3 regions of the Oceanobacillus sp. FSL W7-1304 genome follow, and region 3 is predicted to be linked to each of the others. Evidence: predicted binding sites of a transcription regulator. Region 3 holds the regulator's gene; each other region holds the start of a gene.
The links. The regulator Rex, encoded in region 3, represses fermentation and respiration genes when NADH is low (regulators of the CRP and FNR family bind a similar motif). The targets are predictions, from matches to a motif close to TTGTGAAATATTTCACAA.
Positions count from the first base shown of each region.

Region 1: a site for Rex is predicted at 2,741-2,758, ahead of NYE61_RS02135 (cytochrome c oxidase subunit 2A). Genes of this name have one in related genera too.
Region 2: a site for Rex is predicted at 2,249-2,266, ahead of nadC (carboxylating nicotinate-nucleotide diphosphorylase). Genes of this name have one in related genera too.

Region 1 covers NZ_CP150211.1:423,127-427,418, forward strand. The annotation lists gene NYE61_RS02120 (class I SAM-dependent RNA methyltransferase) at 1-259, shown strand, start outside; gene NYE61_RS02125 (b(o/a)3-type cytochrome-c oxidase subunit 1) at 310-1,920, opposite strand; gene NYE61_RS02130 (cytochrome c oxidase subunit II) at 2,001-2,504, opposite strand; gene NYE61_RS02135 (cytochrome c oxidase subunit 2A) at 2,534-2,671, opposite strand; gene NYE61_RS02140 (SRPBCC domain-containing protein) at 3,085-3,516, shown strand; gene NYE61_RS02145 (helix-turn-helix transcriptional regulator) at 3,503-3,865, shown strand; gene NYE61_RS02150 (SRPBCC family protein) at 4,135-4,292, shown strand, end outside.
Region 2 covers NZ_CP150211.1:1,038,199-1,042,490, reverse strand. The annotation lists gene NYE61_RS05170 (glycerol dehydrogenase) at 182-1,276, shown strand; gene NYE61_RS05165 (hypothetical protein) at 1,304-1,435, opposite strand; gene NYE61_RS05160 (transcription repressor NadR) at 1,526-2,053, opposite strand; gene nadC (carboxylating nicotinate-nucleotide diphosphorylase) at 2,299-3,144, shown strand; gene NYE61_RS05150 (TAXI family TRAP transporter solute-binding subunit) at 3,168-4,175, shown strand; gene NYE61_RS05145 (TRAP transporter permease) at 4,265-4,292, shown strand, end outside.
Region 3 covers NZ_CP150211.1:1,935,612-1,939,903, reverse strand. The annotation lists gene NYE61_RS09765 (ABC-F family ATP-binding cassette domain-containing protein) at 1-1,730, opposite strand, end outside; gene NYE61_RS09760 (redox-sensing transcriptional repressor Rex) at 1,882-2,520, shown strand; gene NYE61_RS09755 (hypothetical protein) at 2,818-3,834, shown strand; gene NYE61_RS09750 (YdiK family protein) at 3,911-4,108, opposite strand; gene NYE61_RS09745 (CPBP family intramembrane glutamic endopeptidase) at 4,112-4,292, opposite strand, start outside.

The DNA.
Region 1 (4,292 bases), 1.5 Mb from region 3:
TTTAACTTTACGCCAGGAGAATGGATATATTATTAGCAACCCACCATATGGTCAGCGTATTGGGGACCAGGACATTGTTGCAGAGATGTATCGAGATTTAGGAAATATAATGAAAAACCATCCGTCCTGGAGCGTTTATATCATTACTGCCTTTGAAGCATTTGAAAAACATTATGGTGCACAGGCAACAAAGAAAAGAAAACTATTCAACGGATTTATCCAAACGAATTATTATCAATATTTTGGTGGAAAATTATGAGTAAATAAAATGGAAGAAGCAGCTGTTATCGCTGTTTCTTCCATTTTATTTTAGGAATTACCAATTGGCCAGTCGAACGGTACTGATCCGGGTGGTGAATTCTGTATAATATCTACAAACGGAATGGTGTATGCAAAAAGTATTAAAGCTATCGTGATGGCAATCCATAGCTTCCAGTTTTCCATCCACTTTGGTGTCGGCTCAGCATTTTCTTCTTCCTCTGCAATCGGGAATTCTTCCACTCCTTTTGGTGAGAAAAAGGTCAGCTTGATGAAAATATATACCATGAGAATAATCCCGACAAAAAGAATGGTGCCTCCAATCGCTTGTGCCATTTGATAAGCACCCCACGAGACAGCTTGTTCAGTTCCGCCATAATCCGAATATGCAGAACGTCTCGGTCCACCTAGCAGACCTTGGATATGCATGGCTCCTGACATGATTAGCATACCGACTCCCCAGACAATCGTTTGAAAAATACCTAAACGATTAACGGATTTTGTAAGCTTCCTACCTGTTAAATGCGGGATAAGCCAATACGTAATGCCGAAAAACGTTAAAATAACTGTGGTGGCAACAGTAAGATGAAAGTGCCCCGTAACCCAAATCGTATTATGGACAAGCGTGTTCACTTGATGAGAAGCATTTATTATTCCACCTGCGCCCCCAGGAATAAAAGCTAGCATACCAACAAATGGAGCAAAGAAGCGAACATCTTTCCACGGTAGATGCTTAAACCAACCAAACAAACCTCCATATCCTTTGCGTCGGCCTGTAATTTCAAAAGTAGCAAATAAAGAAAATGCTGTCATTAAACTAGGAATGATAACCATAAATGTTAAAACTACCTGGATAAATTTCCATGTAGGGTCAATCCCTGGTTCTGTTAGCTGATGGTGAAATCCAACAGGTATGGAAAAAAACAGAAATAGCACAAATGATAATCTGGCTAAAGAATCACTAAACAGTTTTCCGCCAATAATCTTAGGGATAATCGCATACCACGCCATGTAAGCAGGCAATAGCCAAAAATATACTAATGGATGACCGAAATACCAGAATAATGTTCGACTAACGAGAACATTAATTGTTTCCGCATAACCAAGAGACCATGGAATAAATTGTACTAGTACCGCTGCAGCAACACCCAATGAAGCAATAAACCACATAATCATATTAATCGTTACCATAAATGCTAGTAAGGGAGATTTTTCTCCAGGATGACCTTTCTTCCATAAGTAGAGCTGGCGCCAATTTACAAAGGCAGCAACCCAAGTACCAACGATGACTAAAGCTAAACCGATATAAAAGGCTGGATGGGCTTTTAATGGTGCATAAAACGTATAGAGTACACTCGCTTTCCCTAATAAAATAGTTACGGCTGTAACCAGTGTTCCAATCGTCATAATCCAAAAGGCAAGCCATGATACCTTACGTTGTTTAACTGACATTCCAACCGTTTTACTCATTAACGTAAACTGAAAGCCGATAATAAAAAATGTTGTTAGTACAAGTGCTAGGATAACGCCATGTACTGTTAAAATTTGATAGTAACCAATACCAAATGGAAGTGTGAAACTTCCCGACCGAACTAGTACTTGCAACAAACCCATTAAACCACCAATAAATAAAGATATAAAAGCTACATACATAAAAGACATATAAAGTTTTGCTTCTTGTTTTGGAATTGCAAGCAATTGTCTAGGATCTTCATTAGGTAATACGACATTTCGAAGCGCCATTATTGATACACCTCCACGGTTGTATACATCATATGGTGACCAATACCACAGTACTCATTACAGAGTAAGGTAAATTCACCTGCTTGATTCATTTCAACCTCCATACTACTGATATAACCAGGTTCAACCATCATATTTACATTTGTCCCAGCAATATTAAAACCATGAATTACATCCGTTGTTACAACTTGAAATAGTACAGTTGCACCTTTAGGGATTTCAATATGATTTATTGCATTGCCATCTGCATCAACACCAAAGTCATAATGGAATGCACTTGCAACGACATTGACAATATAACGGTCTTCATCCACTTTTGTCAGCCCTAAATTTTCAGGCTTAAAAGCCTCATGGGCCTCTACATTTTGAGGGTCAATTGTCACACCATGGCTTTGAGGGTGAGTACCAAGATAAAAAGCTCCGTAACCAAGAATAACCAAAAATAGTACTAATGCTCCGATACCAAATGTAAGCCATATTTTTTCAAACTTATGAAAATGCATCTTTTCTCACTCCTTTTTAATCACCTTTCTTATCTTGAAAGGAAAATTGCAAAAACAACAGTCCAACTAATGACAATAAATAAACCTAAGGCTCCCACCGATAATAATGTACCTTTTAAATTTGGCTCTTTCTCATGATTCGTGTAAGTTTTCCCATTCTGTTTCACTGCATATCATCCTCCCATCATGTTATCGGTTACTTATATTTTCATCATACACAAAGTGGAAACATAAATTAGTGAAATAATTAACGTTTCACAATTTGTTCAATTACGCTAGTAACTATATATCTTAGGACTTTACTAACTTTTAAGTATAAAAAGTATGTGAAATAAGTATGAATAAATACCTATTTATATTGACAATAAACGGGACTACTGTATGGTTTTTTAGATTAGAAGAAATACGAAGAAGTAAACTATCCGCCCGTTCGCTCTATAAGGGCAATTTAATAATAAAGACTAAAGCGACCACTCCAAGTGATCGCCAACCGCTAAATTTAAGTGCAATTATAAAGTTGGACATAGTAGAAATATGTGCTAACCTATGGTTGCACGTCCTAAAGTTAGGAGGAGTGGTAATGAATGATGATCGTATTGAACGAGAGATCTTTATTAATGCATCTGTTCGAACGGTATGGGAGTTGATAAGCCAACCAGCATGGTGGGTGGGTGATGCACCAGGACCAGACAGGGTACAAGTAGACGGGGCACGTATTGTAGCGGATACGAAGTATGGTAAATTCACGGTATTAATTGAACAAGAAGATTCACCTAACTACCTTTCATGTCGGTGGGCAAGTTCATTTCCCGGTGAGGAGCCAGGAGAAGATAACTCTACACTCGTTGAGTTTATGCTGAAAGAAAAGGATGGGGGTACTTGGCTTAGTGTAGTAGAAAGTGGATTTTCCAGCCTTGCCGTTTCTGAGGAAGAAAAACATAAATTTTTTAAAGAAAATGTCAAGGGATGGATTTATCAATTGGAAACTTTGCGAAAACTTGCTGAGCAGTAATATGCCGTCTGCAGACAATAAAAATTTTGAAAAGGTTCTAATTGCGTTAGCAGACCCAACTCGTCGTGAGCTGCTTGACCACATTGCAATTATAGGACAAGTAACAGCAACAACATTGGCGACTAAGGTAACTGTATCTCGTCAAGCAGTTGTTAAACACCTTACAGTTATGGATAATGCTGGATTAGTTACCTCCAAACGTGTTGGGCGGGAAGTTCGATACAAAGTGTGTCCAGAACAACTATCGAGTGCAGCAGAGTGGATGGGAAATATAGCAACGGATTGGGATAGAAAATTAGAATGGATTAAACGTGTAGCAGAAACAAACAATAATTCCGACCTGACATAACCCATATAATCTTCGATACAACAATGGATAAACCTGAAAAATACAGCAGTGGACGACCTACCTGATGCAAGATTATGTAACTCTTGTGATTACCCCCTCAAAAATAGTTCAGATGTAACTATAAAACATAAAGTACATTCTAAGAGGAAAGAGGTATATACCTCAAAAAAAAGCTTGGATCGAAATGTTTGAAGCAATGAAAGATGTAGAAGTGTTAGTTAAAGAGACTTAAGAGGATTTGATTTTAAATGATGAAAGGAGAAATTAAAATGATAACACTGAATCATATACCGGTTATAAAATCAGAAATGCTTATTCGCAGACCGGTTGAAGAAGTATTTGAAGCTTTTATCAATCCGGAAATAACTACAAAATTTTGGTTTACCAAAAGCAGTGGGAGATTAGAAGAGGGGAAGCATATAAAGTG
Region 2 (4,292 bases), 900 kb from region 3:
AATTTTGCTTGTACGACTATCCCTATGTAAATGGTTTAGTATAATTTTGGCTAACACCTATAAGGAATAGGTGCGTTTTAAAAAGAGGAATAAAGGGAATATATGGTTCATGGCGTACCTAAAATAAATTTTAATGGGTATGGCATAATAGAGATGAAACTACATAAAAAGGAGCGAAAACATGGCGAATATTATTTTTACCTCACCTAGTAAGTATATTCAAGGGAAGAATGCATTAAAAGATATTGGACAGCATGTTAAGTCAATTGGCAAAAAGCCTTTAATCCTTTCAGATGAAACCGTTTGGAAAATAACAGGCTCCACAATAGAGGAGAGCTTGAAAGCAGATGATTTAGATTTTCATTACGTAGAATTTAATGGAGAAGCTTCATTAAATGAAGTAGAAAGAATTGTAAAAGATGGGAAGAACGAAGCAGTTGATAGCGTCATCGGAGTTGGCGGAGGAAAAACACTTGATACAGCGAAAGCAGTTGCTGATGTTCTGGCAGTGAGTGTTGTGATTGTTCCTACAACAGCATCAACTGATGCACCAACCAGTGCTTTATCTGTTATTTATAGTGATGAAGGTGTGTTCGAGTCCTATAAATTTTATGATAAAAATCCGGAGTTGGTACTCGTAGATACGAAAGTGGTTGCAGGTGCTCCACCACGACTATTTGCTTCTGGAATTGCGGATGCAATGGCAACATGGGTAGAGGCAAGAGCAACAATTAAAAGCAATGGAGATGCAATGGCAGGCGGCAAGACTAGTATTGCCGCACGAGCAATTGCTGAAGCCTGTGAAAAAACATTATTCGCTTATGGACAAGCAGCTTATAAAGCAGTGCAAAAGGGCCTGGTCACGAAGCATGTGGAAGCCGTTGTTGAAGCGAACACATTGCTATCCGGTCTTGGTTTTGAAAGTGGTGGACTAGCAGCTGCACACGCAATTCATAATGGTTTTACCGTACTCGAGGGTGATATTCACCATTTGACACATGGTGAGAAGGTAGCGTATGGAACATTAACGCAGCTCGTGTTAGAATTGCATTCACAAGATGAAATACTTAAATATATTGAATTTTATCGAGCGCTTGGATTACCTACAACATTAAAGGAAATGCATTTAGAAGAAGTATCCTACGAAGATTTGCGAAGAGTTGGAGAAGCAGCTACACAGGAGGGAGAAACAATGGGAAATCTTTCCCAGGATGTTACTCCAGATGATGTTGCTACGGCAATTCTCGCGGTGGATCAATTGAGTAAAACTAAATGAAATAAGAGAGTAAGGCGGTTACCAGCCTTACTCTCTATTACTTTCCTGAGGTTTTGAATCTGTTTCACGTTGTGGCTCGATATCCTGGTTTGGATCATTGTTTTTTTGCTTTTGCTCTAGCGAGTCATCGCTTTGTTTTTCTTTGTCTTGATTGGACATGTTATCACCTCGCTGACAAACTAGGATGTATTTCTATATAGTCCTGTAACCGTTGTAGCTCCATTTCAAACATGATTCGACCGAAACAAATTAAATTAGAATGCCGGAGTTTTTTAAGTCCTTACAAGCAGCTTCAATTTTAACGATTGAATCGGATTCAAGAGTATGCAGGTGAATTCCATTGGTTAGTGCAGATAAGTATGAAGCATCCGTGGACTGGATCTTTTTGATAAACTCGTCAGCTTCCTTTCGGTTGCTGACCCGAATCGAAGCGGTTATGTCACCATATACAGGATGTTCTACAATAACGTCTTTGATCGTTACCCCATGGTCAACAATCAAGTATAGCTCTTCTTGTGTTTGGCTAGCATCATGCTTACAGGCAATTACTTGTTGTTTTTGATTATTTGTTTGCTCGTTAAGATAGAGATACCCTTGGCTTGTTGCGATAATCGGTTCGTTTTTCGCCTTTAATATCGACACATCCTGAACAATCACCTGTCTGGATACGTTGGTAAGTTTGGCGAAATCACTGCCACTTATTGGTTGATCCGATTGCTTTAGTTTTTGTATGATGAGCTGCTGTCTTTTTGCTGAAGGCATTTTTTCGTGCTGCATTTTATTGCCCTCCTTAAACATTTCTGTGACATTTAGTCCAATTACGTGTGATTTTGTAAGTAGTACTTGATAATATATTAATTCTATGTAAATATAGATGTCAAGACAGATGACTATTTATCTAGTAGCTGAACCTAGATTTGTCTCTAGAGGATTGCTAGTCTTTCTAGAAGTAAGCGTATTCTAATGTCTTTAATGTGAAAACAATCACAATCAGACTGACAACAAGTGAAGGAGTAACGATTATGAATCCAATCAAACTACGAAAAGCACTCGAAACATTTTTAATCGAAGATATTGGTGATCAAGATTTGACGAGCGATTCTATTTTCCCAAGGGAACAATTGGGAACAGGCTTGTTTATCGTGAAAGAAGCGGGAGTTCTTTCTGGACTCTCTATTATTAAGGAAACCTATCATTTACTGGATTCTGAAGTGGAGGTGGAGCTGCATTTTAATGATGGTGATAAAATTGAAAAACAAACGGTGATTGCAAAAGTTTATGGATCTGTCCGTTCCATACTTTCTGGAGAGCGTGTAATCTTAAATCTTTTGCAGCGTATGAGTGGAATTGCGACGATGACGAACCACTGTGCAGAAGCCTTGAACGATCCATCGATCAGTATTTGTGACACAAGAAAAACAATGCCAGGTCTAAGAATGTTTGATAAATATGCAGTTACTTCTGGCGGAGGGAAGAATCATCGAAATGGATTATATGACGGTGTGATGATTAAAGATAATCATATTTCCTATTGTGGATCAATTACACAAGCGGTTGAAAAAGCACGTGCTGCACTTGGTCATATGATAAAGATTGAAGTGGAAACAGAGAATAAAAGCGAGGTCTTGGAAGCCGTAGATGCAGAAGCAGATGTTATCATGTTCGATAATCGCAGTCCAGAGGAAGTAAAAGAATTTGTCGATCTTGTACCCGCTTCTATCGTAACCGAAGCATCTGGTGGAATTACGCTTGCTAATCTAGCAACGTATGCAAATACTGGGGTGCAATACATATCATTAGGTGCATTAACACATTCTGTTCAAGCATTGGATATTAGCTTGCAGGTGAATGAAGGAAGTAAAAAATAAAGCCAGCAACAGGAGGCCGTTTGATGAACAAAACCATCGTTATTGCAATTATTTTTGGGTTTGTTTTCCTAACTGCATGTGAAAAAGATAACGAACAAGAAGCAAAAGGGGCGGTTCAATCGGAAGCGACTTTTCACACAACGATTGTTGGTGGAAGGGTTGGTGGTGCTTGGTCTGTTTTTGCTGAAGGAATCGCAGAATCAATTCGCAGGGAACATGAAGGAGCTATTATTACGGTGGAACCAGGTGGAATCGTGGAAAACCCACTAACTGTCGCTACGGGAACTGTTCCGTATGGATTATCCTATGCGATGACTTCCTACGCAGCATATAGTGGTGATGAGCCATATGATCAGCCCTATGAAGATATTCGATCTGTAAGTGTTGTGATCCCGGCAAATTACTATCAATTTATAGTTGCTGCGGACGTTTACTATGATTCCTTTGAAGAGATGATTAAGCAAAAAGCTCCAATTCGATTGGCAGTCGATCAAAAGGGAGCAGCCGGTGAAATTATTACCCGCAACATTTTAGAAGCATATGGAATCTCCTATGGTGACATTATTTCTTGGGGAGGATCGATTGATTATTTATCTGGATCGAAAACATTTGAAATGATGGCCGATAATCGGATTGACGCTAGTGGAGATGCGGTGTCAGCGCCTTCAAGCGATATTATCGAAGCGTCAACATTGATGCGTCTGAAAATGCTTGAATTAAATGGAAAGGTGATCGAGCGTGTATCCGAAAAGCTTGGAATGGATGCAGGAACGATTAATGCTACGGCATATCCCTTTTTAGAGGAAGACGTAGCGACCGTTAGCACCCCGGCAATACTTATTGCTCATAAAGATGTTCCGGAAGAAGATGTCTATCAGATGACAAAGGCGATCTATGAAAACTTTGACTATCTTAGAACGGTACACAAGGAATTTAATAGTCTATCAGAAGATAACATGATGAAAGTTGGTAATGTGCCACTGCATCCAGGTGCGGAAAAATTTTTCCGAGAGAAAGGAATGCTTCCATAATATTATTTTGTGTTCTATTGAGGGCGCGCCAGATTGCTTGCTTTAGAAAAGATTACTAGGTTTTGCTTTTTCTCGAAAGGAGTCATTGCGTGAACAGGAAAGCAGTATTAACCAGAT
Region 3 (4,292 bases):
TGGACTTTCCTTTTTTCACTTTGCAGCTGCTTGCCTTCCTTATAGCTTAGCTTTTTTGTTTCAGAGTTGGATGTTGTTTCCTTTTCCTGTTTTAGCCTTTCGATTTCTGCCTCTTCTTCTTTCTTCTCCAAATAATAATCATAGTCCCCAAGATAGATCGTAATTCCATCTCGTTCCATTTCAGCAACCTGATCAGCTATTTTATTAATAAAATAGCGGTCATGTGATACGAAAAGGATGGTTCCAGGAAAATCAATCAAAGCTGCTTCCAGCACTTCTTTACTATCGATGTCCAAATGGTTTGTAGGCTCATCCATAATAAGGAAATTTGCTTGCTGCATTTTAAGCTTAGCAAGGGCTAGTCTTGCTTTTTCTCCACCACTTAATGTATGGACCTGCTTTAATACATCATCTCCAGAAAAAAGAAAGTTTCCTAAAACCGTGCGGATATCTTTTTCATTTATGGTGGGGTAATCATCCCATAATTCTTGAAGAATCGTCTTAGTAGAATTAAGATCAGCCTGTTCTTGATCATAGTAGCCAATTTGTACATTTGTACCAAGCTGGATGTTTCCTTTTTCTGTCTGCAGTCTACCTAAGATGGCCTTAAGTAATGTAGTTTTCCCTACACCATTCGGACCAACAAGTGCGATACGGTCACCGCGATTTATATCCAGTCGTATGTTGGAAAAAATAGGGTCCACTTCTTTTTCATAACGTAAGCTAAGCTCTTCAACTTTTAATACATCATTTCCACTTCTGCGATTAATTTGAAAGGAGAAGGAAGCGGATGACTCATCACCTAGTGGCCGATCAAGACGCTCCATTTTTTCAAGCTGCTTCCGCCTGCTTTGTGCTCGTTTTGTAGTCGAAGCACGTACAATATTCCGCTGGATAAAGTCTTCCATTTTTTTAATTTCAGTTTGCTGCTTTTCAAATTCCTTTAATTCCTGTTCATAATTTAGTGCTTTTTGCTCCAAATACTTGCTGTACGAACCATGGTATTTTCGCGTTTTATGCCGTGAAATTTCATATACAATGGAAACTGTTTTATCAAGAAAGTACCGATCGTGTGAAACGATGACAATGGCGCCTGGATAACTAACGAGATAGTTTTCCAACCATGACAATGTATCAATATCAAGATGGTTGGTCGGTTCATCAAGAATAAGCAGCTGTGGTTTTTGAAGCAGCAATTTACCCAGGGCAAGTCGTGTTTTTTGTCCACCACTAAGTTCTGCGATTGGAGTATCATAATCAAAGGACTCAAAATTTAACCCACTAAGTACAGCTCTAATATCAGATTCATACGTATAGCCCCCATCAGTCTGATATGCTAGTTGAAGTTTGTCATATTCTTTAAGGACTTTGTCATATTCTTCTCCAGATAATTCGCTGGCTTTCTCCATCTCTTTCTCTAATGCTCGAAGTTGCTTTTCCAATGATTTTAAATGGGAAAATACCTCTAGCATTTCATCCCAAATGGTTTTCCCTGATTCTAACGTCATATGCTGGGATAAATAACCGAATGTAAGATCCTTCGGTTGAAAAAATTCCCCTTCATCATACGATAATTCTTGTGCCATAATTTTAAGTAATGTTGACTTACCTGCACCGTTTCTGCCGACAATAGCTATACGGTCTTTATCTTTAATTTCAATTTTAATATTTGATAAAATCTCTTCAGCACCGAAGGATTTGGAAATTCCGTTTAGTTGCATTAATATCATCTTTTTCACCCCATCATGTACAGTGTATCTTATAGTTATTTAACGAGGCAACTGAATTGTGAAAAATATCACGACTTATTTGACGTTTTCTGTTAAAATAGAAGGAAAGAACTTATCATATACAACTATTGGATTGAAAAGAGGAAGATTGATGGAACAGAATAAAATTCCACAAGCTACTGCCAAGCGGCTGCCTTTATATTATCGTTTTCTTAACAATTTAAATCAGCAAGGGAAGAAGCGAGTTTCCTCAAAGGAGCTGAGTGATGCAGTAAAAGTGGATTCTGCAACAATTCGAAGAGACTTTTCTTATTTTGGCGCATTGGGAAAAAAGGGATACGGCTATAATGTAGAGTATTTATTAGGATTTTTCCGAAGTACGTTGGATCAGCATGAGGTTACAGAGGTTGCATTAATCGGAGTTGGGAACTTAGGCACAGCCTTCCTTCATTATAACTTTATGAAGAACAATAATATCCGGATTACTACGGCATTTGATGCAGATACAGAAAAGGTTGGCACGGATATTGGCGGGGTACCCGTTTATGATATTCGTGATTTAGAGGAAAAGTTAGAAGACATTAAAGTCGCTATCCTAACTGTGCCAGCTGTTGAAGCACAAGTGATCGCCGATAAGCTTGTAGAAAAAGGGATTTCAGGGATTCTTAACTTTACTCCTGCAAGGATTAGTGTACCGAAGCATATTCGGGTCCACCATATTGATCTTGCTGTTGAATTGCAGGCCCTTGTTTATTTCCTAAAGCATTATTCGTTAGATAATCCAGAGTAGATATTACTCATTGTGAATTTTTGTTTAATTACAAGGCTATTGATTTTAGGTCAAAAGCCTTGTTTTTTTATGGTTGGATTTGGATGTCCTTATATTGGTAAATACCATAATTTATTTGCATCAATTCCATAAAATCTCTGTTTTAAACAACCACTGGAAATAAGCTGATAAATATTAACTAGATAAATGGAACTAATATTTTTCTGAAAATTATTGGTTCTTAAGACATCTATCCATTTACTGATTATTACGTTAATCTGTATTGGGAATATATTGAGAAAGAGGAGGAATTTATTCGTGAACGTGAAAAAGGTTTTAGGTATTATGTTTGTTTTATTTATTAGTTTGTTCATTGTTGCATGTTCAAATGAAAGTGACAATGAGAGTGAAGGGACTAACGATGCTGAAGCAACTGAAGAAACAAATGATGCGGAAGCAAACGAGGAAAATGGGTCTGAAGAAGCAGAAGAAAATGTAGTTCCAGAAGATGAGGCATTATTTGCAGTACTTGAAGCAAACTTAGAAGCATTAACAGAAAATGACTTGGATGCTTACATGGAAACCATACATAGTGAATCTCCTTTATATGACTCAACACGTACGACAATCGATCAATTATCTGTGTATACATTAGATATGGAATTATTTGATTTAGTTGTGGAGGAAAAATCAGAAGAAGAAGCAACAATCTCTTATAAACAGACGACAATGAAAGTCGATGGTCCTGATTTTATGAATAATGAAACACACGGGGTTCATGTCTTGCGACCAGATGATGGTGCATGGAAAATTTATAGTTCTGAAGAACCAAGCGAAATAATTCCTCTTGATGAGAATGGGGATGTTATCGAAGAGACTGCTGCTGATGCAGCGGCAGAAGGTGTTTACATTGACACAATTACGAGCTTAGAAATTCCGTTTGATGAAGGAAAGTGGGAGCTTGAGAACTATGAGGAAGGAGACGGTGAAGCAACCGCTGAATTTCTTTTAGTTGATGAGGATCAAACGAATTTCACAGAGCTGTTTACGATTCATTATTATCCAGATGGTGATGAATTGTTAGGTGCTGAAGGCTTTATCGAAATGATGGAAATGAATTTAACAGAAATGACTACAGGTGAGCTTGAATTTAATTCTGCGGAAGAAGGATTTTTTGATTTTTCATTAACAGAAGATGATATTCAGCTCGATCAGGAAGAAGTAGCAAGGGTATTTGCGAAAGACAATGATTTGTATGTTGTTCGCTACACAACGTTTGAAAAATCAATCGAAGATAAAGATGAATGGATAGATAAGTTGAAGTCTATCCAATAAAAATAAAAGAAGGCTGTTTCAGTATTAATCTAGAAACAGCCTTCTTTTTTATTAAGAAGATCTATATAGTATCTATTTAATGCTTCTTCTTTTTCAATCGAAAATACTTATTAAGCAATCGAACTGCAACTCCAAAGGCAAGCGTTGCTACAGCAGCAAAAATGAGCGTGGTGGGATTCCAGATTGTTTGCCCTTTGCTTTGGACGGCAACGTAAATAAAAATCATTGCCATTATGAAGTAAATGAACGCTTTAACTAACAAAGAATGAATCATTCATTAACCTCCAATAAGGATCATTTGCAATTGCTCAACCTGACGTTGCATTTGCTCAAGTTGTCGCTGCATTTCTTCTGGATCCATCGATAATTGCCCGACAACAACTAATGTGTTCATTGCTGCATGAACGATAATCGGAACGAGAATTCGTTTTGTCTTTACATAAAGAAACGCAAATACA